2 regions of the Citrobacter sp. GW821-FHT02E08 genome follow, and region 2 is predicted to be linked to the other one. Evidence: predicted binding sites of a transcription regulator. Region 2 holds the regulator's gene; the other holds the start of a gene.
What was found. The regulator Fur, encoded in region 2, represses iron uptake genes when iron is present. The targets are predictions, from matches to a motif close to ATAATAATGAGAACNACTATCAA.

Region 1: a site for Fur is predicted at 1,317-1,339, ahead of sodA (superoxide dismutase [Mn]). Genes of this name have one in related genera too.

What each region holds. Positions count from the first base shown of each region.
Region 1 is NZ_JBWKVL010000015.1:61,361-76,702, forward strand. Features, by position in the region: gene rhaR (HTH-type transcriptional activator RhaR) at 1-94, shown strand, start outside; gene rhaT (L-rhamnose/proton symporter RhaT) at 91-1,125, opposite strand; gene sodA (superoxide dismutase [Mn]) at 1,412-2,032, shown strand; gene AC07UY_RS17660 (dihydrodipicolinate synthase family protein) at 2,078-2,974, opposite strand; gene yiiM (6-hydroxyaminopurine reductase) at 3,128-3,802, shown strand; gene cpxA (envelope stress sensor histidine kinase CpxA) at 3,838-5,211, opposite strand; gene cpxR (envelope stress response regulator transcription factor CpxR) at 5,208-5,906, opposite strand; gene cpxP (cell-envelope stress modulator CpxP) at 6,057-6,557, shown strand; gene fieF (CDF family cation-efflux transporter FieF) at 6,706-7,608, shown strand; gene pfkA (6-phosphofructokinase) at 7,794-8,756, shown strand; gene sbp (sulfate/thiosulfate ABC transporter substrate-binding protein Sbp) at 8,979-9,968, shown strand; gene AC07UY_RS17700 (CDP-diacylglycerol diphosphatase) at 10,074-10,823, shown strand; gene AC07UY_RS17705 (SLC13 family permease) at 10,896-12,200, shown strand; gene AC07UY_RS17710 (DASS family sodium-coupled anion symporter) at 12,338-13,810, shown strand; gene tpiA (triose-phosphate isomerase) at 13,856-14,623, opposite strand; gene AC07UY_RS17720 (YiiQ family protein) at 14,733-15,329, opposite strand.
Region 2 is NZ_JBWKVL010000002.1:50,625-65,966, forward strand. Features, by position in the region: gene kdpA (potassium-transporting ATPase subunit KdpA) at 1-867, shown strand, start outside; gene kdpB (potassium-transporting ATPase subunit KdpB) at 888-2,936, shown strand; gene kdpC (potassium-transporting ATPase subunit KdpC) at 2,945-3,520, shown strand; gene kdpD (two-component system sensor histidine kinase KdpD) at 3,526-6,210, shown strand; gene kdpE (two-component system response regulator KdpE) at 6,207-6,884, shown strand; gene pgm (phosphoglucomutase (alpha-D-glucose-1,6-bisphosphate-dependent)) at 6,944-8,584, opposite strand; gene seqA (replication initiation negative regulator SeqA) at 8,609-9,154, opposite strand; gene ybfF (esterase) at 9,339-10,112, shown strand; gene ybfE (LexA regulated protein) at 10,241-10,534, shown strand; gene fldA (flavodoxin FldA) at 10,685-11,215, shown strand; partial or broken gene AC07UY_RS02620 (fur leader peptide) at 11,425-11,510, shown strand; gene fur (ferric iron uptake transcriptional regulator) at 11,503-11,949, shown strand; gene AC07UY_RS02630 (ChiQ/YbfN family lipoprotein) at 12,047-12,379, opposite strand; gene chiP (chitoporin ChiP) at 12,429-13,835, opposite strand; gene glnS (glutamine--tRNA ligase) at 14,283-15,342, opposite strand, start outside.

The sequences.
Region 1 (15,342 bases), on a different contig from region 2:
GTTTGAGGACAGTAACTATTTTTCAGTGGTGTTCACGCGGGAAACTGGGATGACGCCAAGCCAGTGGCGTCATCTCAGTCATCACAACGACTAACTCGCCATTCCCATTCCGACAATATTGGCGGCGATGATAATCACCACGCAGCCCAGGCTCAGCACACTCACAGGACGTCGACCGGCGTTTTTCCACTCTTTCAACACCAGCCCGACAATACCGCCGCACAGGACGTAGAAACTCATGTGCAGCATCCAACTGATGTAGTCATACTGCGCCGGAATGCGTGCGTGGCCCCAGGCGTAGAAGAAGAACTGCAAATACCACATCAGACCGCCCAACGCTGACAGCAGCACGTTGGTGATGATCAGGGATTTTGCCAGCGAGAAGTCGGCGGTTATCGACAGATTCTTCACTTTTGCCAGACGAATAAAACAGAAACCCAGGTTGACCAGTGCGCCGCCACCCATGATCACGACATAGCTGGGCAGAGCGACATACAGCGGGTCTACGCCAAGGGCGGCAGCGGCTTCATGCATCGGTTTGGCGGCATTCATCGCAAAGGACATGCCGGCAGAGAAGATCCCGCACATTACTGCCAGCAACAGACCTTTTTTCAGGTTGAACTCTTCGGCTTTGATGCCCATTTTACGCTCTTTCAACTGCCCGGCACGGGTCACAATCCCCACACCGATAAGCGCCACCAACACGCCAAGCAGCGTCATGCGTCCGCCTTCCGTGTTGATCAGGACATCGAAATTACCGTTGAGAATGGGCGTCATCAGCGTACCGACAATCAGCGTAATGCCAATCGCGATACCAATCCCCATCGACATACCGAGGTAGCGCATGGTCAGGCCGTAGTTAATATTGCCAATACCCCACATGGCGCCAAACAGGAAAACAGGTAATAAAGTAGAAAGGTTAAAAGAGCTGTAGTAGGCCCAAAAATCGGGCAGCAGCAGGGCGCTTATGGTCCACGGCAGGATAATCCAGGAGACAATCCCGCCAACCGACCACATCGTTTCCCATGACCACTGTTTTACTTGCTTAAACGGGGCATAGAAACAGGCTGCACTGGCCGCACCTATCAAATGCCAAAAAATACCCATCGTAATCGCGTTACTCATGACGTCATCCTCATCGTTTTTATTGTCGCGTTACCCCTTCGACGTGATGAGTGTAAAAATTGCGCAGATTCTTAACCTTCTTCCCGTTGCCGCTTTTTTGTTCTTTTTGGCAATAGGCGCGTTAAGCGGGTGATTTAGTTCACATCTTTGGTAAGTGGGGGAGGGTTTATATCCTTACGAAAAGTACGGCATTGATAATCATTTTCAATATCATTTAATTAACTATAATGAACCAACTGCTTACGCGGCATTAACACCCAGCCGCTCGATAATAATGGAGATGATTATGAGTTATACCCTGCCATCCCTGCCGTACGCTTACGATGCACTGGAACCGCACTTCGATAAGCAGACGATGGAAATTCACCATACCAAACACCATCAAGCCTACGTCAACAATGCCAATGCGGCGCTGGAAAGCCTGCCAGAATTCGCTGGCCTGTCTGCCGAAGAGCTGATCGCGAAACTGGATCAACTGCCAGCGGACAAGAAAACCGTACTGCGTAACAACGCAGGCGGTCACGCTAACCACAGCCTGTTCTGGAAAGGCCTGAAAACCGGCACTACCCTGCAGGGCGATCTGAAAGCCGCTATCGAACGTGACTTCGGTTCCGTTGATAATTTCAAAGCCGAGTTTGAGAAAGCGGCTGCCACTCGCTTTGGTTCTGGCTGGGCGTGGCTGGTGCTGAAAGGCGACAAACTGGCCGTCGTGTCTACCGCGAACCAGGATTCCCCGCTGATGGGTGAAGCTGTTTCTGGCGCGTCTGGCTTCCCGATCGTCGGTCTGGACGTGTGGGAACACGCTTACTACCTGAAATTCCAGAACCGCCGTCCGGACTACATTAAAGAGTTCTGGAACGTGGTGAACTGGGACGAAGCAGCAGCGCGTTTCGCCGCGAAAAAATAAGTCTGATTGTTGCCTGATGGCGGTAACGCCATCAGGCTGCATGACTCAACCTTTTGTCAAAAACACCTCGTCAATCGTTCGGCAGTCCTTCTCACTCAGCTCACCGCCTGCATTTCGCGAAACCCCGGTGCAATAACCAAATTTACGCGATACCACGGTTTTAATCGTGGTGACAAAATCCTCACCAATGGCGTAAATGGACATATAGGTACCGATCTTGTCTTGAATTTCACGCAACTTTTGCAAATTGCCCTGTTTAAACGCCTCGCGCGCGTCGACAAAAAGCTCAGGCATCACGTTGTTTAAGCCGGAAATGATCCCTGCGCCGCCCGCCATCAGGTTAGGGATGTAATACTCGTCATAGCCGGAGAGGACGGCAAAGTCATCACGCACGGCACGGGTGGTCTGGATCATGCTGCGGGTGTGGGACTGGCAATCGACGGTATCCTTAATACCAGCAAAATTGGGGAACTCGGCAGCGAGAGTGGCGACCAGGTCGGGGGTTAAATCACAGCCGGTCCGTGCCGGGAAATTGTAGGCAAACCATTTTCCGCGTAATGCGCCACCAAGTTTGCGGAAATAGCTCAGGAGCTGCTTTGTTGTTTGTCCGTAATAGTACGGCGGTAATACCATCACCGCATCGTAACCCGCTTTGTCGGCTTCCTGCGCCATCTGTAAAACGTCGCTCATACAGGTGGAGGAGACGTTGGCGACCATCTTCAGCGAGCTCATTGATCTCGCTTCCCGGATCAGCATCAGCCGTTCTTCAAGGCTAAAAGAGGCAAATTCACCGATGCTGCCCATCAGCAAAATAACATCGATTTTGGCGTCGGTAAGACGCTTGAGATGATGCTTCAGACCGGAGAGATCGACGTTTCCATCATTATCCATCGGCGTAATGGAGGGACACCAGACACCAGCAAATTGCGATTGTACTGTCACGTTGTTGACTCCTTGTTATGAAATGGCGTTTTAAAATCATCCTAATTGATAGCATGTCTGGCCATTCATCATGTGAATCCGGCTCTCATTTTGAGCGGCTGAGGTAAAATAAATATGCTCTAATGAGGATTATTTATCGGGGAGAGGGAACAGATGCGATATCCAGTCGAGGTGTTTACAGGCAAGGTTCTGGACTATACGGGAAGCCGCCCCAGCGCGATTGCGAAGATTCAGGTGGATGGCGAACTGATGCTGACGGAACTGGGTCTGGAGGGCGATGAGCAGGCGGAGGCGAAAATCCACGGTGGGCCCGATCGCGCACTGTGCCATTACCCGCGAGAGCATTATCTGCACTGGGCCAGGGAATTCCCGGAACAGGCGGATAGGTTTGTCGCGCCCGCGTTTGGTGAAAACCTCTCAACCGACGGTCTGACTGAACAGAATGTCTATATTGGCGATATCTTCCAGTGGGGAGAGACGCTGATTCAGGTAACGCAACCGCGTTCGCCCTGCTTCAAACTCAACTATCATTTCGGCATCAGCGACATGGCGAGCCAGATGCAAAACGCTGGTAAAACGGGCTGGTTGTACAGCGTTATCTCTGCCGGGAAAGTCTCGGCGGATGCGCCGCTGGTTCTGGTGTCGCGCGTCAGTGACGTCACGGTACAGGAGGCAATTGCTATTGCCTGGCATATGCCGTTTGATGATGCGCAGTATCACCGTTTGTTGTCGGCGGCAGGGTTATCAAAAAGCTGGACCAGAACGATGCAGAAGCGGCGCTTAAGCGGCAAGATCGAAGACAATTCGCGTCGTTTGTGGGGAAAATAAAAAATTGCGCGCCGGGATGATGCCCGGCGCCACAATTAAGCGCGTTTATACAGCGGTAGCCAGATTACCAGGCGTAAACCACCCAGTGGGCTGTCTTCCGCTTTGACCCAGCCACGATGTTGCTGAATGGCGGTTTCAACGATCGCCAGACCCAGGCCGGTCCCGCCGGATTCGCGATCGCGCGCCTCGTCGGTACGGTAGAAGGGTCGGAAAATCTGTTCCCTGTCTTCAGGGCTGACGCCCGGACCATCGTCGTCCACGGTAATCGTGATCCCGTCTTTGTCCACCGCGAAGCCGACTTCAATCTTCGTGTGTGAATAGCGCAGGGCGTTACGGACAATATTCTCCAGCGCGCTTTCCAGCGCATTCGGGTTGCCATAGAGCGGCCATGGTCCCGGCGGGAAATTCACCGTCAACGATTTGCCCATCTGCTCGGCTTCGAAGGCGGCGTTATCCAGCACATCGCCCCACAGATGATTGGCTTTCATCGTTTCACTGACCAGCGCATTTTTCTGCTGATTACGCGACATCACTAACAGGTCGTTGATCATGCTGTCGAGTCGGTGCGCTTCGGTTTCAATACGCTCCAGCTCTTTACTCTCGCCACTACGGCGGCGCAGCAGGGCGGTGCCGAGTTGCAGACGTGTCAGCGGGGTTCTCAGCTCGTGAGAGATGTCCGACAGCAGACGCTGTTGCGTGGTCATCATTCGCTCGAGCGCAGTCACCATTTGGTTAAAGCTGGCGCCAGCCGCGTGAAATTCCTGCGGGCCTGCTTCCAGTTCCGGATGTTGTCGTAAGTTACCCTGCGCCACTTCATCCGCCGCGTTTTTGAGCTTACGCGCTGGTTTTGCCAGGCTCCAGGCCAGCCAGAGAAGCAGCGGGGTGCTGACCAGCATCGTCACAATCAGCAAGAGCAGAGGGCGGTCAAACAGCAGATTAATAAAATCGGATTGCGAACTGCTGGCCGGGCGGATCAGATAGAGTTGGTAGTTATCTTCTCCATCTCTGACGGAGAACGGTCCCACCATCTCAACGCGGCCATACTTTTTCTTCTGGGGATGATCGGCGTTATCCGCCTGACCAATAAAGTTACGAATGATCTGCATTTCGTTGCGTTCTGCGCCGATCACGCGTCCTTCTGTGGTAACAAGCAATAACCGCTGTCCAGGCGGCGCCCACTTGTCAATCGCCCGGAACAAGCGACGCCACCACATCAGGTCGTTGGGTGGATCGTTCGCGAGTTCAGCTTCAACGTGTTGCTCAATCATCAACCCCTGGCGCTGTTCGCTGTCCAGTAGCTCGGTCATCTGGCGTGAGTCGAGCTTGGGTAACATCAGAACCAACATCAACACCAGTGCCAGCGTCAACCAGAAGATAGCAAAGATGCGCGCGGTAAGGCTCCCTATCATGAAGCGGAGACCATCAGATAGCCGCGGCCACGTAAGGTTTTAAACCACGGATGTCCGTCTTTACGTTCCGGCAGCTTACGGCGCAGGTTCGAGATATGCATATCAATCGCACGGTCAAACGGCGTCAGGCGTTTGCCCAGCACTTCCTGGCTTAAATGTTCACGCGAAACCACCTGGCCGAGATGCTGAGCCAGCAAATAGAGCAGGGTGAATTCGGTGCCGGTTAACTCCAGAGTTTGGCCATCAAAGCTGGCTTCCTGGCGACCTGGATTGAGACTTAAGGCATCCACTTCCAGCGTTGGCGAGCCGTTATCGCTGCTTTGCTGTTGTTCGCTCCAGTGAGAGCGGCGCAGGATAGCGCGGATGCGCGCGACCAGTTCGCGGTCATTAAACGGTTTGGGTAAATAGTCGTCCGCGCCCAGCTCAAGACCAAGTACGCGATCCAGTTCGCTGCCACGCGCGGTCAGCATGATTACGGGGGTTTGGTGTGTCTGGCGAAGCGCTTTCAATGTATCGATACCGTTTTTCTTCGGCATCATGACATCGAGCAAAAGTAAATCAATGCTGTCGTCCAGAAGTTCAAGCGCCTGCTCCCCGTCATGGGCAACCAGCACATCGAAGCCTTCCATTTCGAGCAACTCCTTTAACAGGGAAGTCAGCTCTCGGTCATCATCAACTAACAGGATTTTATTCATTATTTAAATACCTCCGAGGCAGAAATTACGTCATCAGGAGTCGCTAATCCATGACTTTACGTTGTTTTACACCCCCTGACGCATGTTTGCAGCCCGAATCGTAAACTGTCTCTCGTTGAATCGCGACAGAAAAGATTTTGGGAGCAAGTGATGCGCAAAGTTACCGCTGCCGTCATGGCCTCAACGCTGGCACTCAGTTCTTTAAGCCACGCTGCTGAAGTCGTTACAGGCGATAACTGGCACCAGGGCGAAGGATCGACGCAGCGCAGTACGCAGAGCCATATGTTTGACGGCATAAGTTTAACCGAACATCAGCGTCAACAGATGAGAGATCTGATGCAGCAGGCAAGACACGAACAGCCTCCTGTTAATGTTAGCGAAGTGGAGACAATGCATCGCCTTGTCACCGCAGAAAAATTTGATGAAAGCGCTGTGCGCGCTCAGGCAGAAAAAATGGCACAAGAACAGGTTGCCCGCCAGGTCGAAATGGCCAGGGTTCGCAACCAGATGTATCGCCTGTTAACGCCGGAGCAGCAAGCGGTTTTAAATGAGAAACATCAGCAACGAATGGAGCAGCTGCGCGACGTGGCGCAATGGCAAAAAGGCTCATCGTTGAATTTATTGAGTAGTAGCAGCTCACGTTCCCAGTAACAAACCCTGTTTTCCTTGCCATAGACACCATCCCTGTCTTCCCCCACATGATGTGGGGGTTTTTTTTGCCCTCAATTTGTCATCCGGTTATTGTCTGACTGTTTTACGTCATCCGTTATACTACCGGCATGTCCTGGCAGGAGTGTTTATGAATCAAACCTATGGACGGCTGGTAAGCCGGGCGGCAATCGCTGCAACAGTGATGGCGTCGTTGCTACTTTTAATCAAGATTTTTGCGTGGTGGTACACCGGGTCGGTAAGTATTCTGGCGGCGCTGGTGGACTCGCTGGTGGATATTGCCGCGTCGCTAACGAATCTTCTGGTGGTGCGTTATTCGCTGCAACCCGCAGACGATGAACATACTTTCGGGCACGGCAAAGCCGAATCGCTGGCGGCGCTGGCGCAAAGTATGTTTATTTCGGGTTCTGCGCTGTTTTTATTTTTGACCGGCATTCAACACCTCATCCAACCCACGCCGATGAAGGATCCGGGCGTTGGCGTCGTGGTGACGGTTATCGCACTGGTCTGCACGCTTATTTTGGTCACGTTTCAGCGCTGGGTCGTGCGCAGGACGCAAAGTCAGGCTGTGCGGGCAGATATGCTTCATTATCAGTCTGATGTTATGATGAACGGAGCGATTCTTGTGGCGCTTGGCCTCGCCTGGTATGGCTGGCATCGTGCAGACGCCTTGTTTGCGTTGGGAATCGGCATCTATATTCTATATAGCGCGTTGCGAATGGGATATGAGGCGGTGCAATCGTTGTTGGACCGCGCATTGCCCGACGACGAACGTCAGGAAATTATTGGTATCGTGACATCATGGCCGGGTGTCAGCGGCGCTCACGATCTTCGCACACGGCAGTCAGGGCCGACTCGCTTTATTCAGATTCATTTGGAAATGGAAGATCATCTGCCTCTCGTTCAGGCCCATTTGGTGGCTGAACAGGTGGAGCAGGCGATTTTACGGCGTTTTCCGGGCTCTGATGTCATTATCCATCAGGACCCGTGTTCCGTCGTACCCAGGGAAGGTAAAAGGTTTGAGCTTTCGTAATTCGTTGTAAAAAAAGTGAACCAGGCCAGCATTTTGTGTATAAATTACCGCCTTTTGGCCTGACCTGAATCAATTCAGCAGGAAGTGATTGCTATACTATCTGCATATGCGTTGGATCGTGTCGATATGCAGAATCGGCTTCCGGCAACAGATTTCATTTTGCATTCCAAAGTTCAGAGGTAGTCATGATTAAGAAAATCGGTGTGTTGACAAGCGGCGGTGATGCGCCGGGCATGAACGCAGCAATCCGTGGCGTTGTGCGCGCAGCGTTGACGGAAGGGCTGGAAGTAATGGGTATTTATGACGGCTACCTGGGTCTGTATGAAGACCGTATGGTTCAGCTTGACCGTTACAGCGTGTCCGACATGATCAACCGTGGCGGCACCTTCCTCGGTTCCGCGCGTTTCCCGGAATTCCGTGATGAAAATGTGCGTGCCGTGGCTATCGAAAACCTGAAAAAACGGGGCATTGACGCGCTGGTGGTGATCGGCGGTGACGGTTCGTATATGGGTGCAAAACGCCTGACTGAAATGGGCTTCCCATGCATTGGTCTGCCAGGCACTATCGACAACGACATCAAAGGCACCGACTACACCATCGGTTACTTTACGGCGCTGGGGACGGTGGTTGAAGCGATTGACCGTCTGCGTGATACCTCCTCCTCTCACCAACGTATCTCTATCGTTGAAGTGATGGGACGTTACTGTGGCGACCTGACCCTGGCGGCAGCGATTGCCGGTGGTTGTGAGTTTGTGGTGGTGCCGGAAGTGGAATTCAGCCGCGAAGATCTGGTCGCTGAAATCAAAGCCGGTATTGCGAAAGGTAAAAAACACGCCATCGTCGCTATCACTGAACACATGTGTGACGTTGACGAACTGGCGCATTTCATCGAGAAAGAGACCAAACGTGAAACCCGTGCAACCGTACTGGGACACATTCAGCGTGGTGGTTCTCCGGTGCCTTACGACCGTATTCTGGCGTCCCGCATGGGGGCGTATGCCATTGAATTACTGCAGGAAGGTTTCGGCGGTCGTTGCGTCGGTATCCAGAACGAACAACTGGTTCACCACGACATCATCGACGCTATCGAAAACATGAAGCGCCCATTCAAAGGTGACTGGCTGGACTGCGCGAAGAAACTGTACTGATCGCAATTGCCGGATGGCGGCTTGCGCCTTATCCGGCCTACAAATGCAGCATGTAGGCCTGATAAGCGTAGCGCCATCAGGTATAAAGGCGGAGTGAATCCCGCCTTTTTTACGTTTATTTATATTCCCCATAGTTATAGCAAATCTTTTTTTATTCTTTAATGTTTGAATTCCTTTCTGGCACGCTCTGATCATCACAACACAGCATAAGAGAGTTGGGCGATGAACAAATGGGGCGTGGGATTAACGTTGTTGCTGGCATCCACCAGCGTTCTGGCGAAGGATATTCAATTACTTAACGTTTCGTATGATCCAACGCGTGAGTTGTACGAGCAGTACAACAAAGCGTTTAGCGCGCACTGGAAACAGCAAACGGGTGATAACGTGGTGACCCGCCAGTCACATGGTGGTTCCGGTAAGCAAGCGACCTCCGTGATTAACGGCATTGAGGCGGATGTGGTAACCCTGGCGCTGGCCTACGATGTAGACGCCATTGCGGAACGTGGTCGCATTGATAAAAATTGGATCAAACGTCTGCCGGATAACTCTGCGCCTTACACCTCCACCATCGTCTTCCTGGTGCGTAAAGGGAATCCAAAGCAAATTCATGACTGGAACGATCTGGTAAAACCTGGCGTATCCGTCATCACGCCGAACCCGAAAAGCTCAGGCGGCGCACGCTGGAATTATCTGGCGGCGTGGGGTTACGCCCTGCACCACAACAACAACGACCAGGCGAAAGCCCAGGACTTCGTGAAGGCGCTGTTTAAGAATGTGGAAGTCCTCGATTCCGGTGCTCGTGGTTCAACCAACACCTTCGTAGAACGCGGGATCGGTGATGTCCTGATCGCCTGGGAGAACGAAGCGTTGTTGGCAACCCATGAACTCGGTAAAGACAAATTCGAGATTGTGACCCCGAGCGAGTCAATCCTGGCGGAACCGACCGTTTCGGTCGTCGATAAAGTGGCTGAGAAAAAAGGCACTACCGAGGTGGCGCAAGCCTATCTGAAGTACCTCTATTCGCCGGAAGGCCAGGAGATTGCAGCGAAAAACTACTATCGTCCGCGCAATCCTGATGTTGCGAAGAAATATGAAGGCGCTTTTCCGAAATTGAAACTCTTCACCATTGATGAGGCGTTCGGCGGCTGGACAAAAGCGCAAAAAGAGCACTTTGCAAACGGTGGAACCTTCGACCAAATCAGCAAACGCTAACCATTTCTGCGATTTTCAGGCCCGCTGGCGCTATGCCATCGGGCTTTTTTAATTGTCATCATTTTGCGTTACTCTTGCACTTCAATGAGATACAGGAAACGCACAATGAAAAAAGCAGGTTATCTTTCACTGGCGATTGTCGTCATCGCCGCCGCAGCGGGTATCGGCTACTGGAAATTTGCAGGAAATCCGGATGCGCTACGGGAGAAAGTCCTGAAGCAGTGCGTACCTAATCAGCGTCAGCATCACAATCCGGCGCCCTGTACAGAAGTGACGCCGGAGGCAGGTTATGTGGTGTTTAAAGACAGAAATGGCCCTCTGCAATATCTGTTAATGCCAACTTACCGCATTAACGGCACGGAGAGTCCCTTATTGACGGAGCCGTTCACGCCCAATTTCTTCTGGCTGGCCTGGCAGGCGCGTAGTTTTATGAGCCAAAAGTACGGACAGGAGATCCCTGACAGCGCCGTGTCATTGGCAATCAACTCACGCACCGGGCGGACGCAAAACCATTTCCACATCCATATCTCCTGTTTGCGCAAGGACGTTAGAGCGCAACTTGATGACAATATGGCAAAAATCGGCACTCGCTGGTTGCCGCTCGCGGGTGGATTACGCGGACACGAGTATCTGGCCCGTCGGGTCACCGAGAACGAACTGGCGCAGCGCAGTCCCTTTATGATGCTGGCGGAAGAGGTGCCAGAAGCGCGCGATCATATGGGTAGCTACGCACTGGCAATGGTGCGCCAGAGCGATGACACTTTTGTATTGCTGGCAACACAACGCAATCTGTTGGCGTTCAACCTGGCGTCTGCCGAGGAAATTCAGGATCATCAATGTGATATTCTGAAGTAACCCACCATATCTGGCGTTTACTCTATCAGCCTGTCCCCGTATCCTTGTTGAAAAAAACAACAGGAGACAGGCATGTCGCTCTGGTTTTCGCACCCTCTGTTCATCCCTTCACTGCTTGTCGGTCTCACCATTCTGCTCTGGGCGACGTCCCTGCTGCCGGAATTTATTACGGCGTTGTTGTTTTTTACCGTTGCGATGGTGGCAAAGATTGCGCCGCCGGACGTTATCTTCGGCGGCTTTGCCTCTTCGGCATTCTGGCTGGTATTTAGCGGATTTGTGCTGGGAATTGCGATCCGTAAAACGGGGCTGGCGGACCGGGCGGCGAGGGCATTGTCGGCAAGGCTAACCGACTCCTGGCCGTTGATGGTGGCGAGTGTGGTGTTACTCAGTTATGCACTGGCGTTTGTCATGCCTTCCAACATGGGGCGTATCGCATTGCTGATGCCGATTGTTGCGGCAATGGCGAAACGCGCCGGAATTGCTGACAATTCACGCGCCTGGTACGGTCTGGCGCTGGCGGTGGGTTTTGGCACCTTCCAGCTTTCCGCCACAATCCTCCCTGCTAACGTGCCTAACCTTGTCATGAGCGGCGCAACGGAAGGTTCGTATGGCATCCATTTGAATTATTTGCCGTATTTGTTGCTGCACACCCCCGTTCTCGGCTGGCTCAAAGGGGCAGCGCTTGTCCTCCTGATTTGCTGGCTGTTTCCGGGGAAGCCCCATGTGCCGGACGATACCTCATCGCCTGCGCCCATGAGTCGCGATGAAAAGCGATTATCCTGGATGCTGGCGGTGGTGCTGGTGATGTGGGTCAGTGAAACCTGGCATGGTATTGGTCCGGCGTGGACCGGGCTGGCGGCGGCCGTGATTACCCTGCTGCCGCGCGTAGGCTTTATCAATGGCGAGGAGTTTTCCAGTGGCGTGAATATCCGCACGTGCATCTATGTGGCGGGTATTCTGGGGCTGGCGATTACCGTGACGCATACCGGGATTGGTAGCGCGGTCGGAGAGGCGCTGTTGCAGATTATGCCTCTGAACGCAGAAAATCCTTTCACCAACTTTGTCACGCTGACCGGGATCACCACCGTCCTCAACTTTATCATGACCGCCAATGGCGTTCCGGCGTTGTACACCACGCTGGCAGAGAGTTTTTCTGATGCGACCGGGTTCCCGCTGCTTTCGGTCATTATGATTCAGGTACTGGGCTATTCCACACCGCTACTGCCGTATCAGGCATCGCCGATTGTCGTGGCGATGGCGTTAGGGAAAGTACCGGCCAGAGCAGGGATGTTGCTGTGTCTGGCACTGGCGCTGGTCACCTGGATGGTGTTGCTGCCGCTGGATTATCTGTGGTTTAGCGTGCTGGGAAAATTGTAGCTGCGCGGCGTCACAGACCCGATATATTTTGAATGGTCACCCCTTCTGTTTTGTGATGTAGCTGATTGTTTTATCAGCATAAATATCGGTTAATAGCCGTGAACACACTCGTTCAGAAGAAATTCAAGGATTAATACATGGACCGGTTAACCCCCATTCGTCTCTGGCCTGCATTTCTTTCGGTTTTCATTACCCTGATGTTGTGGTTTGCTGTCCCCAACCCTTCCGGTGTGACGCCTGAAGCCTGGCATTTACTGGCATTATTTATAGGTACTATCGCGGCTATTATCGGTAAAGCCCTGCCTATTGGCGCTATCGCAATCATTGCGATTATGCTGGTGGCAATGACGGGCGTTACTAATCCAGGTAAACCCTCTGCGGCACTGAATGATGCCCTGAGCGGCTTTTCTAACCAATTGATCTGGTTGATTGGTTTGTCGATTATGCTCTCGCAAAGTTTGTTGAAAACGGGGCTGGGGGCGCGTATTGGCTATGGATTTATCGCGTTGTTTGGTAAACGAACGCTGGGTATCGCCTGGGCATTGACGCTGGCTGAAACATTGATTGCGCCAGTGACCCCCAGTAACACCGCGCGCGGTGGCGGTATCATCCATCCGGTCATGCGTGCTATCGCGGAAAGCCTGGGGTCGCAACCGGGGAATAGCGAAAATGGGTCGACGGGCCGTTATCTGGCGCTGGTGAACTACAATATTAACCCCATCAGCTCGGCGATGTTTATTACTGCGACTGCGCCTAACCCACTGATAGTGAGCTTTTTAACCAAAGGTACTGATGGGGTTTTGAACATGACCTGGGGGATGTGGGCGATAGCCGCGCTGCTCCCTGCGGTGGTGTCACTGGTGCTGATGCCGCTCGTCATCTGGTGGCTTTATCCCCCTGCCATTACCCGCACGCCTGATGCGCCGCAGTTCGCGCGACAAAAGCTGGAATCACTTGGTCCGTTGGCGCTTGCCGAGAAAATTACGCTCGCCGTTTTTGCGCTGCTGCTGTGTTTGTGGGCGGGGATCCCGGCGCTCATTATGGGGAGTGGCTGGACAGTTAACCCGACCAGCGCCGCCTTAATTGGGCTCTCCATATTGCTGATCTCCGGGGTATTGAGCTGGGATGACATTCTTAAATGTCGCGGCGCCTGGGATACCGTCGTGTGGTTTGCGGCACTGGTCATGATGGCTGAATTTCTCAGCAAGCTGGGTCTGGTGAGTTGGTTAGCCGTGAGCGTGGGGAATACAATCGATCAGCTCGGCGTGCACTGGGGTGTCGCTACACTGTTACTGGTTCTGCTCTATGTTTACTCTCACTACTTTTTTGCCAGTACGACCGCGCATATTACGGCGATGTTTGCGGCGTTCTTCGCAGCAGGATTAGCACTGGGCGCGCCGCCGGCATTGCTGGGCTTAATGCTCGCTTTTTCTTCATCGCTGATGATGTCGTTAACGCATTATGGTACGGGCACCGCGCCAATCATATTTGGCTCCGGATACGTCACACTTGCGGAATGGTGGAAAACGGGATTGGTGATGAGCGTGGTAAACCTGACTGTCTGGGGGATCGTCGGTGCGGTCTGGTGGCACTGGCTGGGATACTGGTAAATAACAATGTGGCGGTAGATGATTCATCTACCGCCACAACAGCGATTACGCCTGTTTAGCTGCTTCTGCTGCTTTGACGATCACGGCGAAAGCATCAGCTTTCAGTGAAGCACCGCCAACCAGCGCGCCGTCGATGTCCGGCTGAGCGAACAGTTCTGCTGCGTTGGATGCGTTTACAGAACCGCCGTACTGGATGATAACCTGCTGTGCGATTGCTGCGTCAGCTTTAGCAATGTGGTCACGGATGAATTTGTGAACCGCCTGAGCCTGTGCCGGAGTGGCAGATTTGCCCGTACCGATCGCCCATACAGGTTCGTAAGCGATAACCACGCCTTCGAATGCGCTTGCGCCCTGAGTTTTCAGTACTGCGTCGATCTGACGTGCACACACTTCTTCTGTTTTGCCCGCTTCGTTTTCTGCTTCGGTTTCACCGATGCACAGAACCGGGGTCAGGCCCTGCTCTTTCAGAACTGCGAATTTCTTAGCGATCAGTTCATCAGACTCTTTGTGATAAGTACGACGCTCTGAGTGACCGATGATGATGTACTGAGCACCGATATCTTTCAGCATTTCTGCTGAAGTTTCACCGGTAAACGCGCCAGACAGGTTCAGGTCAACGTTCTGCGCGCCCAGAATGATGTGGCTACCGGCCGCAGCGTGTTTCGCCAGGTCGATGTACATTTCCGGCGGAGCGATAGCAACGCCACAGCCAGCAACGCCAGCCAGCTCTTTGCGCAGGTTAGCAACCAGCTCGTTTACCATGTGGCGGCTGCCGTTCAGTTTCCAGTTACCCATCACTAAAGGATGTCGCATTTCAATTCTCCACGCTTTATCAGCGAATTAAGGAATATGGCCACCCTTCAGGGCAGCATGGTCTGTGAAACAGTATAGAGATTCGTCGCTGGAAAGGCTTTGCTTTTTGTCATTTATTCGCCCCTTCCAGACCTTCAGATAGTGCCAGCTTAATCGGTTCAACAGCGAAGGTCAGTCCCTTTTCGCCGTTATCTGCGACAACATAGCGAATTGCGCCTTCGGTTTCAGCGTAGTAGCGCTTATTCTTGCCTGCAATAAGCAACCGCTGCAGTTTTTTCTGGCTTTGTTCCTTCGTCAGTAACGGCGCGACGCTACGAATGACGGCCGCCATATACTCCAGCGCTTTCGTCCTTGCCGCCTTTTGCTCTGGCCCTTGAATGGGGAGCCAGGTTATCTGCATGCTTTTGATTTTTAACGTGCCGCGCTCCAGCGCCGTAGAGGCGTACAGGTTTTCGTTGATCTTGCTGGCGGCGCGCGTCAGATTGGCTTTGTCCCGACTGCTGTCGATAGCGCGAAATTCGTTCAGTGAAAGCTTAGGGTTTTGGCTGTTAAAGTTTTCGCGAAACTGGCTGATCGAGAGATCGAACGTCGGGGCACCGGCCAGCAGATACGGCGCCGTCGTCGTCGAGGGTTCTGCTGCCTGCACCGTTGTGCTTACGGAAATCACAGAAAACAATAGTAATAACAGCGTAGATCCTGGCTTCATCAATCTTACCTTT
Region 2 (15,342 bases):
GATGCCGTGGGCGATCGCCGACAGGGACGCACCCTGCTGTGGGCAATGTCGCTGATTTTTGTGGTCTGCGTGGCGGTGGTGATGTGGGCGGAAGTCCAGGGTAATCCCCATCTGTTGTCGCTGGGCGCTGACAGCAGCATCAACATGGAAGGCAAAGAGAGCCGCTTTGGGGTCCTGGTCAGTAGCCTGTATGCGGTGGTGACGACAGCGGCGTCCTGCGGCGCGGTCATTGCCATGCACGACTCCTTCACCGCACTGGGCGGTATGGTGCCGATGTGGCTGATGCAGATTGGCGAAGTGGTCTTCGGCGGCGTTGGCTCTGGTCTCTACGGCATGCTGCTGTTTGTGCTGCTGGCGGTGTTTATCGCCGGGTTGATGATTGGCCGTACGCCGGAGTATTTGGGTAAGAAAATCGACGTGCGCGAAATGAAAATGACCGCGCTGGCGATTCTGGTCACGCCCGCGCTGGTTCTGCTCGGTACCGCACTCGCCATGATGACGGACGCCGGACGCAGCGGCATGTTAAACCCGGGTCCACACGGTTTCAGCGAAGTGCTGTATGCCGTCTCGTCCGCCGCAAACAATAACGGTAGCGCCTTCGCGGGCCTCAGCGCCAACTCCCCTTTCTGGAACTGCCTGCTGGCGTTCTGCATGTTTGTGGGTCGATTCGGCGTGATTATTCCGGTGATGGCGATTGCCGGATCGCTGGTGAGTAAAAAAATCCAGCCCGCCAGTCCCGGCACATTACCCACGCACGGCGCGTTATTTGTCGGGCTGCTGGTCGGTACGGTGCTGCTGGTCGGCGCGTTGACCTTTATTCCTGCCCTGGCGCTTGGTCCGGTGGCAGAACACCTCTCTTTACGTTGAGCGATGTGGAGCACATTGTTATGAGTCGCAAACAACTGGCGCTGTTCGAACCCTCCCTGGTCGCTCAGGCGCTTCTCGATGCCGTGAAAAAGTTAAATCCTCACGCACAATGGCGCAACCCGGTGATGTTCATCGTCTGGATTGGCAGTCTGTTGACCACTCTGATTACGGTAGCCATCGCAACCGGACATATGCCGGGCAATCCGCTTTTTACGGGCGCTATCAGCCTGTGGCTGTGGGTGACGGTGCTGTTCGCCAATTTCGCCGAGGCGCTGGCAGAAGGACGCAGCAAAGCCCAGGCCAACAGCCTGAAAGGCGTTAAAAAAACGGCATTTGCCCGCAAACTGCGTGAGCCGAAATATGGCGCAAAAATGGACCACGTCCCGGCGGATGAACTGCGTAAAGGCGACATTGTGCTGGTAGAAGCTGGCGATATTATTCCCTGCGACGGCGAGGTTATCGAAGGCGGCGCGTCGGTGGACGAAAGCGCCATCACAGGGGAGTCAGCACCGGTTATCCGTGAGTCTGGCGGCGATTTCGCCTCCGTAACCGGCGGGACGCGTATTCTTTCCGACTGGCTGGTCATCGAATGTAGCGTCAACCCCGGCGAGACGTTCCTCGACCGGATGATCGCCATGGTGGAAGGCGCACAGCGGCGCAAAACGCCCAACGAAATTGCGCTCACTATCCTGCTGATTGCGCTGACCATCGTCTTTTTACTGGCGACGGCTACTCTGTGGCCCTTTACCATCTGGGGCGGAAACGCGGTCAGCGTGACGGTACTGGTCGCCCTGCTGGTGTGCCTGATCCCCACCACCATCGGGGGGCTACTTTCGGCAATCGGGGTGGCGGGGATGAGCCGAATGCTGGGGGCAAACGTGATCGCCACCAGCGGTCGTGCGGTGGAAGCCGCCGGTGACGTGGATGTCTTGCTGCTGGATAAAACCGGCACCATTACCCTCGGCAACCGTCAGGCCTCCGATTTTCTGCCCGCCCAGGGGGTAGACGAAAAAACGCTGGCCGACGCCGCACAGCTTTCTTCTCTGGCGGACGAGACGCCGGAGGGCCGCAGTATCGTCATTCTCGCCAAACAACGCTTTAATTTGCGCGTCCGCGACGTTCAGTCATTGCATGCCACCTTTGTGCCGTTTACCGCCCAAAGCCGCATGAGCGGAATCAATATTGATAACCGGATGATTCGTAAAGGTTCGGTGGATGCTATTCGTCGCCACGTTGAAGCCAACGGCGGTCATTTTCCTGCCGACGTCGAACAGAAAGTGGATAACGTCGCCCGCCTTGGCGCCACGCCGCTGGTGGTCGTCGAAGGCTCCCGCGTGCTCGGCGTGATTGCGCTAAAAGATATCGTCAAAGGGGGAATAAAAGAACGCTTCGCCCAGTTGCGTAAAATGGGCATCAAAACGGTGATGATCACCGGCGACAACCGTCTGACGGCGGCGGCGATTGCGGCGGAAGCCGGTGTTGATGACTTCCTTGCGGAAGCCACGCCGGAAGCAAAACTGGCGCTGATCCGCCAGTACCAGGCGGAAGGTCGTCTGGTGGCGATGACCGGGGATGGCACCAACGATGCCCCCGCGCTGGCCCAGGCCGACGTTGCGGTGGCGATGAACTCGGGCACCCAGGCGGCGAAAGAAGCGGGCAACATGGTGGATCTGGACTCTAACCCCACCAAGCTGATTGAAGTGGTCCACATTGGTAAACAGATGCTGATGACGCGCGGTTCGCTAACCACGTTCAGTATCGCCAATGACGTGGCGAAATATTTCGCGATTATTCCGGCTGCCTTTGCAACGACCTATCCGCAGTTGAATGCCCTGAACGTGATGCACCTGCATTCGCCGGATTCGGCGATCCTCAGTGCGGTCATTTTTAACGCGCTGGTCATTGTGTTTCTGATCCCGCTGGCGCTGAAAGGCGTGAGCTACAAGCCGTTATCCGCGTCAGCCATGCTGCGCCGCAACTTGTGGATTTATGGTCTGGGCGGTCTGGTTGTGCCGTTTATCGGCATCAAGGTGATTGATTTACTGCTGACCCTGCTGGGTCTGGTGTGAGGTTTCTGATGACTGGGTTTCGTCCTGCATTATCCACGTTACTGTTTCTGACTGTTATCACCGGCGGCGTTTATCCGTTGCTGACGACCACCCTGAGCCAGTGGTGGTTCCCTGACCAGGCCAACGGTTCGCTCATTCGCGAGGGCAACAGCGTGCGCGGTTCCGCGCTGATAGGCCAGGCATTTACCCGCGACGGTTATTTTCAGGGACGTCCGTCCGCCACGGCTGAAATGCCCTATAATCCAATGGCTTCGGGTGGTAGCAATCTGGCTGTCAGCAATCCTGAGCTGGATAAGCAACTACAGAGCCGTATTGCCGCGTTGCGCGCCGCTAACCCACAGGCCAGCCCAACGGTGCCGGTGGAACTGGTGACCGCCTCCGCCAGTGGTCTGGACATTAATCTGACGCCCGCCGCAGTGGCGTGGCAGATCCCGCGCGTCGCGAAAGCGCGTCAACTGCCCGTTGAAGAGGTGGCGCAGCTGGTTGCAAAATATACGCAAAAACCGCTGGTCAGCTTTATCGGGCAGCCGGTAGTAAACATTGTTGAACTCAACCTGGCGCTGGATGCGTCACAGGGGCACTAAGCGACATGAATGACGAACCCTTGCGTCCTGACCCGGATCGCCTGCTGGAGCAGACCAGCGCCCCCCACAGGGGAAAGCTGAAAATATTCTTCGGTGCCTGCGCGGGCGTCGGTAAAACATGGGCGATGCTGGCAGAAGCACAGCGGTTACGGGCGCAAGGGCTGGATATCTTGATCGGCGTGGTGGAAACCCACGGGCGCAAAGAGACCGCCGCGCTGCTGGAGGGACTCGCCATCCTCCCGCTCAAACGCCATGCGCATCGTGGACGGCATATCAACGACTTTGATCTCGATGCCGCCCTCGCCCGCCGTCCGGCACTGATACTGATGGATGAACTGGCGCACAGTAACGCGCCTGGCTCACGTCACCCCCGTCGCTGGCAGGATATCGAAGAACTGCTGGAGGCGGGGATCGATGTTTTTACCACCGTGAACGTTCAGCATCTGGAAAGTCTGAACGACGTCGTCAGCGGCGTGACGGGGATTCACGTTCGTGAAACCGTCCCCGACCCGTTCTTTGATGCTGCCGACGAAGTGGTGTTGGTCGACCTTCCTCCCGACGATCTTCGCCAGCGCCTCAACGAAGGTAAAGTCTATATCGCCGGTCAGGCAGAACGGGCTATTGAGCATTTCTTTCGCAAAGGGAACCTGATCGCCCTGCGTGAACTGGCGCTGCGCCGTACCGCCGACCGGGTAGACGACCAGATGCGAGCATGGCGCGACCGCCAGGGTGAAGAAAAGGTCTGGCATACCCGCGATGCCATACTGCTGTGCATCGGGCATAATACCGGCAGCGAAAAACTGGTACGCGCAGCGGCCCGCCTGGCTTCACGACTTGGCAGCATCTGGCACGCGGTATATGTGGAAACGCCCGCGCTGCACCGGTTACCGGAAAAACAACGACGTGCGATCCTCAGCGCGCTGCGACTGGCCCAGGAGCTGGGCGCTGAAACCGCCACGCTTTCCGACCCTTCTGAAGAGAAAGCCGTCGTGCGCTATGCCAGAGAACATAATCTTGGCAAAATCGTCATGGGGCGCCCCACCACACGCCGCTGGTGGCGCAGCGATTCGTTTGCCGAGCGGCTGGCAAAACGCGCGCCGGATCTCGATCAGGTCATTGTTGCGCTGGATGAGCCGCCCACCCGCCCTCTGGCGCACGCCCCCGACACCCGCACCTTTAAAGACAAATGGCGGGTACAAATTCAGGGCTGCATCGTCGCCGCCGCACTTTGTGCCTTCACGACCCTTATCGCCATGCAGTGGCTGGTGGCCTTCGACGCCGCGAACCTGGTGATGCTGTATCTGCTGGGTGTGGTCGTGATCGCCCTTTTTTATGGTCGCTGGCCGTCGGTAGTGGCGACCGTGATTAACGTGGTCAGTTTCGACCTCTTCTTTATTGCTCCCCGCGGTACCCTCGCCGTCTCTGACGTACAGTATCTGTTGACCTTTGCCGTGATGCTAACGGTCGGTTTGGTGATTGGGAATCTGACGGCCGGGGTTCGTTATCAGGCCCGCGTCGCCCGCTACCGGGAACAACGCACCCGCCATCTTTACGAAATGTCGAAAGCGCTGGCAGTCGGGCGTAGCAGGCTGGATATCGCGACCACCAGCGAGCAGTTTATCGCCTCCACATTTCAGGCGCGCAGTCAGCTTTTACTGCCCGATGAAAACGGCAAGCTGAGGCCTCTGACGCAGCAACAGGGCATCACGCCCTGGGATGACGCCATCGCCCAGTGGAGCTTTGATAAGGGCCAGCCTGCCGGTGCGGGGACTGACACCTTGCCCGGCGTGCCGTATCAGATCCTGCCCTTAAAAAGTGCGGATAAAACGCACGGTCTGGTGGTTGTCGAGCCGGACAATCTTCGCCAGTTGATGATCCCGGAACAGCAGCGTCTGCTGGAAACATTCACCCTGCTGGTCGCCAGCGCCCTTGAACGTCTGATGCTCACGGCCAGTGAAGAACTGGCCCGGCTCGCCAGCGAACGCGAAAGCCTGCGTAATGCCCTGCTCGCTGCGCTTTCTCACGATTTACGCACGCCGCTGACCGTGCTGTTTGGTCAGGCGGAAATCCTGACTCTCGATCTGGCGAGCGAAGGATCATCCCATGCCCGCCAGGCCAATGAGATCCGCCAGCATGTGCTCAACACCACGCGGCTGGTCAATAATCTGCTGGATATGGCGCGCATTCAGTCTGGTGGGTTTAATCTTAAGAAGGAGTGGCTGACGCTGGAAGAGGTGGTTGGCAGCGCACTGCAAATGCTGGAGCCGGGATTAGCACATCCGATCAATCTGTCGCTGCCGGAGCCGCTAACGCTTATTCACGTAGACGGCCCGCTGTTTGAACGTGTGCTGATCAATTTGCTGGAAAATGCGGTTAAATACGCTGGTGTACAGGCCACGATCGGCATTGATGCCCATATTGAAGGGGATCACCTGACTCTGGATGTGTGGGACAACGGTGCAGGCATCCCAGAAGGGCAAGAGCACAGCATCTTTGATAAGTTCGCCCGCGGAAATAAAGAGTCTGCGGTACCGGGCGTTGGGCTGGGTCTGGCGATTTGCCAGGCGATTGTCGAGGTGCACGGCGGTACCATCGCGGCGCAGAATCGACCGCAGGGCGGTGCCTGTTTCCGTGTTACACTGCCACAAGAATCTCCCCCTGAACTTGAAGATTTTCATGAGGATATGTGACAAACGTTCTGATTGTTGAAGATGAGCAGGCCATTCGTCGTTTTCTGCGTACCGCGCTGGAAGGCGACGGACTGCGTGTCTATGAAGCCGATACGCTGCAGCGCGGTTTACTGGAAGCCGCAACGCGAAAACCCGACCTTATCATTCTCGATCTTGGTTTACCGGATGGCGACGGCATTGATTTTATTCGCGATCTGCGCCAGTGGAGCGTAATCCCCGTCATCGTGCTCTCTGCCCGCAGTGAAGAGAGCGACAAAATCGCCGCGCTGGATGCCGGTGCCGATGATTATCTGAGTAAACCCTTTGGTATTGGCGAACTGCAGGCGCGTTTACGTGTCGCTTTACGTCGCCATTCCGCCAGCCCTTCTCCCGATCCGGTCGTCTGTTTTTCCGACGTGAAGGTGGATCTGACCTCAAGACTTGTGCATCGCGGCGAAGAAGAGATCCACCTGACCCCGATTGAATTTCGCCTGCTGGCGGTGATGTTAAATAATGCGGGAAAAGTATTAACCCAACGCCAGTTGTTGAATCAGGTTTGGGGGCCGAATGCCGTCGAACATAGCCACTATCTGCGTATTTATATGGGGCATTTACGTCAGAAGCTGGAGCAGGACCCAACCCGTCCTCGTCACTTAATTACCGAGACAGGAATCGGTTATCGGTTTATGCCATGAAAATGGGATGAAAAAAAGGAGCCTTATTGGCTCCTTTCTTCATTTAGGCAATTGTGTGTTTAGGCGTTTTTCAGCACTTCACTAACAATTTCAACGGCTTCTTTCTCGATCTGTTTGCGATGTTCTTCACCGAGGAAACTTTCACAGTAGATCTTGTAAGCGTCTTCGGTTCCGGACGGACGCGCAGCAAACCAGCCGTTGTCGGTCATCACTTTCAGACCGCCAATGGATGCGCCGTTGCCAGGTGCCGCCGTCAGACGTGCAGTGATCGGATCGCCCGCAAGCATGCTGGCGCTGACCATTTCCGGAGACAGTTTGGACAATGCCGCTTTCTGAGCGGACGTTGCAGCTGCCTGCAAACGGTTATAGCTCGGCGCGCCAAAGCGAGCCGCCAGTTCGTTGTAGTGTTCCTGCGGGTTTTTACCCGTAACCGCGGTGATTTCCGCCGCCAGCAGACACATGATGATGCCGTCTTTGTCGGTAGACCACGGGGTACCGTCAAAACGCAGGAAAGATGCTCCCGCGCTCTCTTCACCACCGAAGCCGAAGCTGCCGTCGAACAGACCGTCAACAAACCATTTAAAACCTACCGGCACTTCTACCAGTTTACGGCCTAAATCGTTCACCACACGGTCAATCATCGCAGAAGACACCAGCGTTTTACCAACTGCGACATCTTTGCCCCACTGCGGACGATGCTGGAACAGGTAGTTGATGGCAACCGCCAGGTAATGGTTCGGGTTCATCAGCCCTGCTGGCGTGACGATGCCGTGACGGTCATAGTCCGGATCGTTGGCAAACGCCAGATCGAACTTATCACGCAGCGCCAGCAGACCAGCCATCGCACACTCGGAGGAGCAGTCCATACGGATCGCGCCGTCTTTATCCAGGTGCATAAAGCGGAAAGTCTGATCAACCTGATCGTTCACAATGGTCAGGTTGAGTTTGTAATGCTCGGCAATACGCTTCCAGTATTCGATACCGGAGCCGCCCAGCGGATCGACGCCCAACGTCAGGCCCGCTTTTTGAATCGCCGCCATATCGACGATATCCGCCAGCCCTTCAACGAATGGCTGCACCAGATCCTGCTCTTTCACATGACCAGAGGCCATTGCCGCATCCAGTGAAATGCGCTTCACGCCTTTCAGGCCATCCGCGAGCAGCGCGTTAGCCCTGTCTTCCACCACTTTAGTGACGTTGGTATCCGCCGGGCCGCCATTGGGCGGATTGTATTTAATGCCGCCATCTTCCGGCGGGTTGTGGGACGGCGTAATCACGATGCCGTCAGCCAGCGGACCGCCTTTTTTGTTATGGACCAGGATTGCATTCGAAACCGCAGGCGTCGGCGTAAAGCCGTTGTTTTCCTGAACAATGACATCGACACCGTTCGCCGCCAGCACTTCCAGAACGGAAATAAAGGCTGGCTCAGACAGCGCATGAGTATCTTTACCCACATAGCAAGGGCCTGTGATGCCGTTTTTCGCACGCTCTTCCGCAATCGCCTGGGCAATGGCCAGAATGTGCAGTTCATTAAAACTATGACGACCGGCGCTGCCGCGATGCCCGGAAGTCCCGAACTTCACCGCGTGCTCCGCATTCCCTGCTTCCGGTTTCAATACATAGTATTGCGCCGTCAGTTGGGCGACATTAATTAAATCACTCTGTTGCGCAGGCTGACCTGCACGCTTGTGGATTGCCATTGCCTGGTCCTTTTAATGCAACGTTTAGATTGTTCCGCAAACCTTTTCAATCAATTCCGCCGGGAATTGCATTGATTGCATGATGTGTTCAATCATGCTGCATTTACGGCCGGTGTTGGTGTTGGTGATCACCCAATACGGCGTGCCTGGCACGTGTTTCGGCTTGGTTTGATTACCATTTTTCAGCAGAGTCTGCTCGTCTGCCGCAAAGTATACGCGCGTACGACCGTGCAACGATTCCGTCGCCTCAGCAAACGCGTTGTGATCCAGTGAGTAAAGTGTAGACAGTACCAGCATAAAGCGATTTACCGCTTTCTTCTGCTCCGCATATTCATCGGAGAGCAGAAGTTCACGCATGGCGCGCACTTTATCTTTTACGGGGTTGACCGGCTTCGCTTCAACGATAGCGGGTTGCGCTATGCGCACCTCTTTCGCCGCCGGAGTGACAGGCTGTGATGCGGCGGAAAATTTCAACATACGCCGTAAAATGTCGGATGCGCTCTCGCCGATATGCTTGGTGTGGCTGGCAATATAGCTATAGAGTTCATCATCAACTTCAATCGTTTTCATCTTAATCCAGTGCGGTGTCTTATCTGAATACAAGTCGTTGGGATTATAGGGGCAAATCCCAACAGCGGATAGCGTCAAGCCAGGCTGTCAGAAAAACTCGGAGTAAACCGTAGTTGTTGCAGCCCCGTGGCAGAATGGTCAACATAATACCCTAACCCGACAGAGCGAAAAAAAGAACTTTGCCATGAAATTGAACATCCGAGCGCAATCTGCACAAAAGCTGCACAATAATTCTCCCATCGTCCTTGTTCACGGCTTGTTTGGTAGCCTTGATAACCTCGGCATACTGGCGCGCGATCTTGTAGAGGATCACGACATCATCCAGGTTGATATGCGAAACCACGGTCTTTCTCCCCGTTCACCGGAGATGAATTACCCGGCGATGGCGCAGGATCTGCTGGATACTCTGGACGCCGCGAGTATCGAAAAAGCCACCTTTATTGGTCACTCAATGGGCGGAAAAGCCGTTATGGCGCTGACCGCACTGGCCCCGGATCGTATTGATCAACTGGTGGCGATTGATATTGCGCCGGTTGATTATCACGTGCGCCGCCACGATGAGATCTTTGCTGCAATCAACGCGGTGACCGAATCTGACGCGCAGACACGCCAGCAGGCGGCAGCCGTCATGCGTCAGCACCTCCAGGAAGAAGGGGTTATCCAGTTCCTGTTAAAGTCGTATGTCGATGGCGAGTGGCGCTTTAATGTGCCCGTATTGTGGGAGCAGTACCCACATATCGTAGGGTGGGAAACCATTCCCGCCTGGGATCATCCGGCACTGTTCATCCCTGGCGGTAATTCGCCTTACGTCACCGAGGCCTATCGTCACGATTTACTGACCCAATTTCCTCAGGCCCGGGCGCATGTGATTGCGGGTGCCGGCCATTGGGTGCATGCGGAAAAACCGGATGCCGTGCTGCGCGCGATACGCCGGTATCTGGCGGATAAGGCTAACTGATTAAAAACTCAGCGTCCGCGCGCGATTACGTGCGTGGACGTTGGCGTGCCTCACTCGCTGATGTATGATGGCGCGCTATCCATCCGGGCACACGCCTGGCTGATTGTTTCCCCGAAGTCACCAAAATCATGGCCAAAGAACAAACGGACCGTACGACATTAGATCTGTTCGCGCACGAGCGTCGCCCGGGACGACCCAAAACCAATCCGCTTTCGCGTGATGAACAGCTACGCATTAATAAGCGTAATCAGCTTAAACGCGACAAGGTTCGTGGGCTTAAGCGTGTCGAACTGAAGCTGAATGCTGATGCCGTGGATGCGCTGAATGAACTGGCGGAAGCACGCAATATGAGCCGTAGTGAGCTCATTGAAGAGATGCTGACAAACCAGCTTATCTCGCTGCGTGGCCAGGGGTCTGTCTGAATTTCTGCTCTAAATCATAAATCGTGTAGCACAGAGTGCAGTCCTGCGTGTTTGCTGTTTCCGCATGCCTGACTGATCTGCTATGATTGCCCTTATCCGTGGGCAATACGCCACCACCATTTCAATAAGTTTCAAGAGGTTATTTTACTCATGGCAATCACTGGCATCTTTTTCGGCAGCGACACCGGTAATACCGAAAATATCGCAAAAATGATTCAAAAACAGCTTGGTAAAGACGTTGCCGATGTTCATGACATTGCGAAAAGCAGTAAAGAAGACCTGGAAGGGTATGACATTCTGCTGTTAGGTATTCCGACCTGGTACTACGGTGAAGCACAGTGCGACTGGGATGACTTCTTCCCTACCCTCGAAGACATTGATTTCAATGGTAAACTGGTGGCTCTGTTTGGTTGCGGCGATCAGGAAGACTACGCAGAATACTTCTGCGATGCGCTGGGCACCATCCGCGACATTATCGAACCGCGCGGCGCAACCATCGTAGGCCACTGGCCAACTGCAGGCTATCACTTCGAAGCCTCTAAAGGTCTTGCTGATGACGATCATTTTGTCGGTCTGGCTATCGACGAAGACCGTCAGCCGGAATTGACCGCTGAGCGCGTTGAAAAATGGGTTAAACAGATTTCTGCCGAACTTCATCTCGACGAAATCATCAACGCCTGATTTCGTGCGGCGCAGAAACCATCTGCGCCGCATCAATAAATAAAATCAATCAAAATAATTGCTACAAATTTGTAACTTTCCTGCCCATCCCTGTACAATGTTCGGGTGTTATTCTGGTATTGCACAGTGTGATTGTTGGCAGTACCACGTTTTGATTAATAATATTTGCCCGAGGCTTGCAGTTTTCATTTAGACATGGCAGTTCTATAATGATACGCATTCTCTCAAGTGCAATTTCTGTCACTTCTTTAATGAAGTGAATCGTTTAGTAACAGGACAGATTCCGCATGACTGACAACAATACCGCATTAAAGAAGGCTGGCCTGAAAGTAACGCTTCCTCGTTTAAAAATTCTGGAAGTTCTTCAGGGACCGGATAACCATCACGTCAGTGCGGAAGATTTGTATAAACGTCTGATCGACATGGGTGAAGAAATTGGTCTGGCGACCGTGTATCGCGTGCTGAACCAGTTCGATGACGCCGGTATCGTGACCCGCCACAATTTTGAAGGCGGTAAGTCCGTTTTTGAGCTGACTCAACAGCATCATCATGATCATCTTATTTGCCTCGATTGTGGCAAAGTGATTGAGTTCAGCGATGATTCTATCGAAGCGCGTCAACGTGAAATTGCGACTAAGCATGGTATTCGTTTAACCAACCATAGCCTCTATCTTTACGGTCACTGCGCTGAAGGCGATTGCCGCGAAGACGAACACGCGCACGACGCAAAGTAATATGCCCCCAAAGAGCCAACCACGCGGTTGGCTTTTTTATGCCCATAAAAAAGACCCGCTATCAAAGCAGGTCTTTTTCCCCTTCCGGTAAGTACATTTACTGTACTGTGTTTTTACTGCGAATTTCTTTCCAGATTTTGTCACAATCGGCTTGTACCGCCTGACCATTGCCCGTACGTGTCGCCTGAATACATTGCTGGTAATCCAGTACCCGCACGCTCTCTTCGTTAGCAAACTGCTTATGCTGGTCTTCTTTTTTCAGCACATTTAATACGCTTTGGCAGGCTTCGATTTTTTCCGGTGAACCTTGCGCGGTGTTAATACATGCGCTGTATGCCTCTTTAAGGCGGCTATCTTCCTTAGGTGCAGGAGATTGCGAGCAGGCCACCAGACCTGACGCCATAATGGCGATGAGTAACATTTTTTTCATACAACGGTCCTCAACGATGCGGCAGAGAAATACCCTGCCGCGACTGGCATCAGAAAATAGTGAATGGGGCGATAACCATGAACTTCACGTCACGCTCATCCTGGAAGATGTTGCCATAACCACCGCTCCAGCTCGGGATATTGGAGTGGTTGTCATACTCGGTGAAGTGCAGTTTAAACATGGTGCCTTTGGCACGTCCTTCCTGCATGGTATAAACCGCATCAAGACTGTAGGAGGATTCTTCGATGGTTTTGTTTTTGTCGTAGAACGCATCCGGGTTGCTCTGCCAGGTAGCCGGTTTGGCATCCCAGGCGTAGACGTACGACGCACCCAGCGCCATACCTGGCAGATTCCAGTTCTTCAGGTCATACATCGCGCCGAAGAAGACCGCTTTTTCGCCGTTGGCGTTAAAGTCGGAACGGTTATCCCACCAGACATCCAAACGACCGTTTGAGGAGGCATAGGTCGGCGTCATACGCTGCAAGAAGTAGCCCTGCTGCCCGTCCGCTTTCACCCAGGTTCCTTCCAGACGCAGATCGACCACTTCCGCCACTTTGTAACCGAAAGTCAGTGCCTGCAACCATGCAGTGCCGTCATAGATGTCGTTCACACTGCGATCATCAACTTTATCGCGTGCGCCGTAGAACTGGTAACTGGTGGTAAACGGATTCCCGCCCAGATCGAATTTGTAACTGGCTTTGGCAAAGTACTGATCGACATAACCCTCAGACTGACCAAAGGCAGCCTCAAGAATAAGATCATTTTTGAAATCGTATTTTGCGCCAACGGAGTGGAGATAATCGACTTTGGTCTTTTTATCAGCCTGGTAGAATTTATCCACTTCAATGTGCCATGGCGCTTTATATTCGTTGGCCCACATGTAGGAGAAACTCAACGCGCCCGCATCGCCATAGTCAAAATTGGCTCCAGCTTCTGCCCCTTGATAGGTACCCGGCATAAAGCTCCAGTGCGGCGCTAACAGCGTCTGTCCGGTTGGCTGAATATAACCGGCACGTGCCCAGGTCGGGCCATACTTAAATTTTGCAGCAGCTTTATAAAGACTGACACCACTCTTATCGCCAGAGTAATCTTCGTCATAGCCTTTATTTTTTTTCGAGAATGCAATTTCGTTAGGGTGTCCGCTGTCGTCACTTTCCGCCATTTCAATTGCGGTAAATGCCGCAATATCCAGACCGAACATATCCGCTGCATAACCCGACTGGAAATCCAGGTTGGCGTTCCAGGTCGCGTGTGAAAGGTTGGTTTTGTATTTATCTTCATCCGTGACGTCTTTACGGTCACGCTCACGCTGCCAGTAATAAATGCCGCCTGTTAAGGTCGAATCGTCGATAAAGCCCGCGGCGCTTGCCTGCGGTGCAACCATCCAACCCGACATTGCTGTGATACCGGCGATAGCCAGCGCCAGCGTACTACGTTTGCCACTAAACGTACGCATATGTTAATCCTCTTTGACGTATAAAATGCTGCCGCCAAAGGCGAACAGCTAAAAATAAAAATTAAAAATAGCGCTGAGAAAACCTCATTGACTACAGTGAACAGACTATTTTTCGCGACGCGAATTATCAATCTCTTTCTGTAACCAGTATGTAATAATATGAGCGACCGCACATATTTCATTGCTTTTTGTTACACATTCAGCAAATGCGAAAAATTATCATCAAAATGAAAAATACCGTTGATTTCCATGAAGATGAAAACGGTTACAGCGTTTAATTTAGTCTCGACCTAAATTTCTGAGCCTACTTATCAAAAAATCGTTTATCGGATTAATTATTTTTCAGATGCAATTAATTCGCTCCGCAAACAGAGGATCTCGCGGAAATTAAGCGAAAAAAAACGCCGCGAAGCGCGGCGTTAGTCGGATGGGATGGTGTCGTGTGGCTTATTCGCCGACTTTAGCCCATGTATCACGTAAACCGACAGTACGGTTAAATACCAGTTTGTCGGCCGTTGCATAGCGGCTGTCGAGGCAGAAGTATCCCTCACGCTCGAACTGGAAGGCTTTACCCGCAACCGCAGTCTTCAGCGACGGTTCTGCGAAGCCCTGTTTGATCACCAGCGAATCAGGGTTCATTGCCGACAGGAAATCTTCCGCCGCGCCTGGATTCGGTACGCTGAAAAGGCGATCGTACAGACGAATTTCAACCGGCAATGCGTGCGCTACACTCACCCAGTGAATAACGCCTTTTACTTTACGCCCGTCAGCCGGATCTTTGCTCAGGGTGTCTGCATCGTAGGTACAGAAGATGGTGGTGATATTACCTTCCGCATCTTTCTCTACACGCTCTGCTTTGATCACGTAAGCGTTACGCAAACGGACTTCTTTCCCCATCACCAGACGTTTGTACTGCTTGTTGGCTTCTTCGCGGAAGTCAGCACGATCGATCCAGATCTCGCCACTGAACGGAACTTCACGGCTGCCCATTTCCGGTTTGTTCGGATGGTTAGGCATGGTGACCATTTCGCCTTCGCCCTGATAGTTTTCGATAACCAGTTTTACTGGATCGATAACCGCCATTGCGCGCGGGGCGTTTTCGTTCAGATCTTCACGGATGCAGGACTCCAGCGATGCCATCTCAATGGTGTTGTCCTGCTTGGTGATGCCGATGCGTTTGCAGAACTCACGAATAGCAGCAGCTGTGTAACCACGGCGACGCAGACCGGAAATCGTCGGCATACGCGGGTCATCCCAGCCTTCTACGTGCTTTTCCGTCACCAGCTGATTCAGCTTACGTTTGGACATCACGGTATATTCCAGATTCAGGCGCGAGAATTCGTACTGGCGCGGGTGAACCGGGATCGTGATGTTGTCCAGCACCCAGTCGTACAGGCGACGGTTGTCCTGGAATTCCAGCGTACACAGGGAGTGCGTAATGCCTTCCAGCGCATCGCTGATGCAGTGGGTGAAGTCGTACATCGGGTAGATGCACCACTTGCTTCCC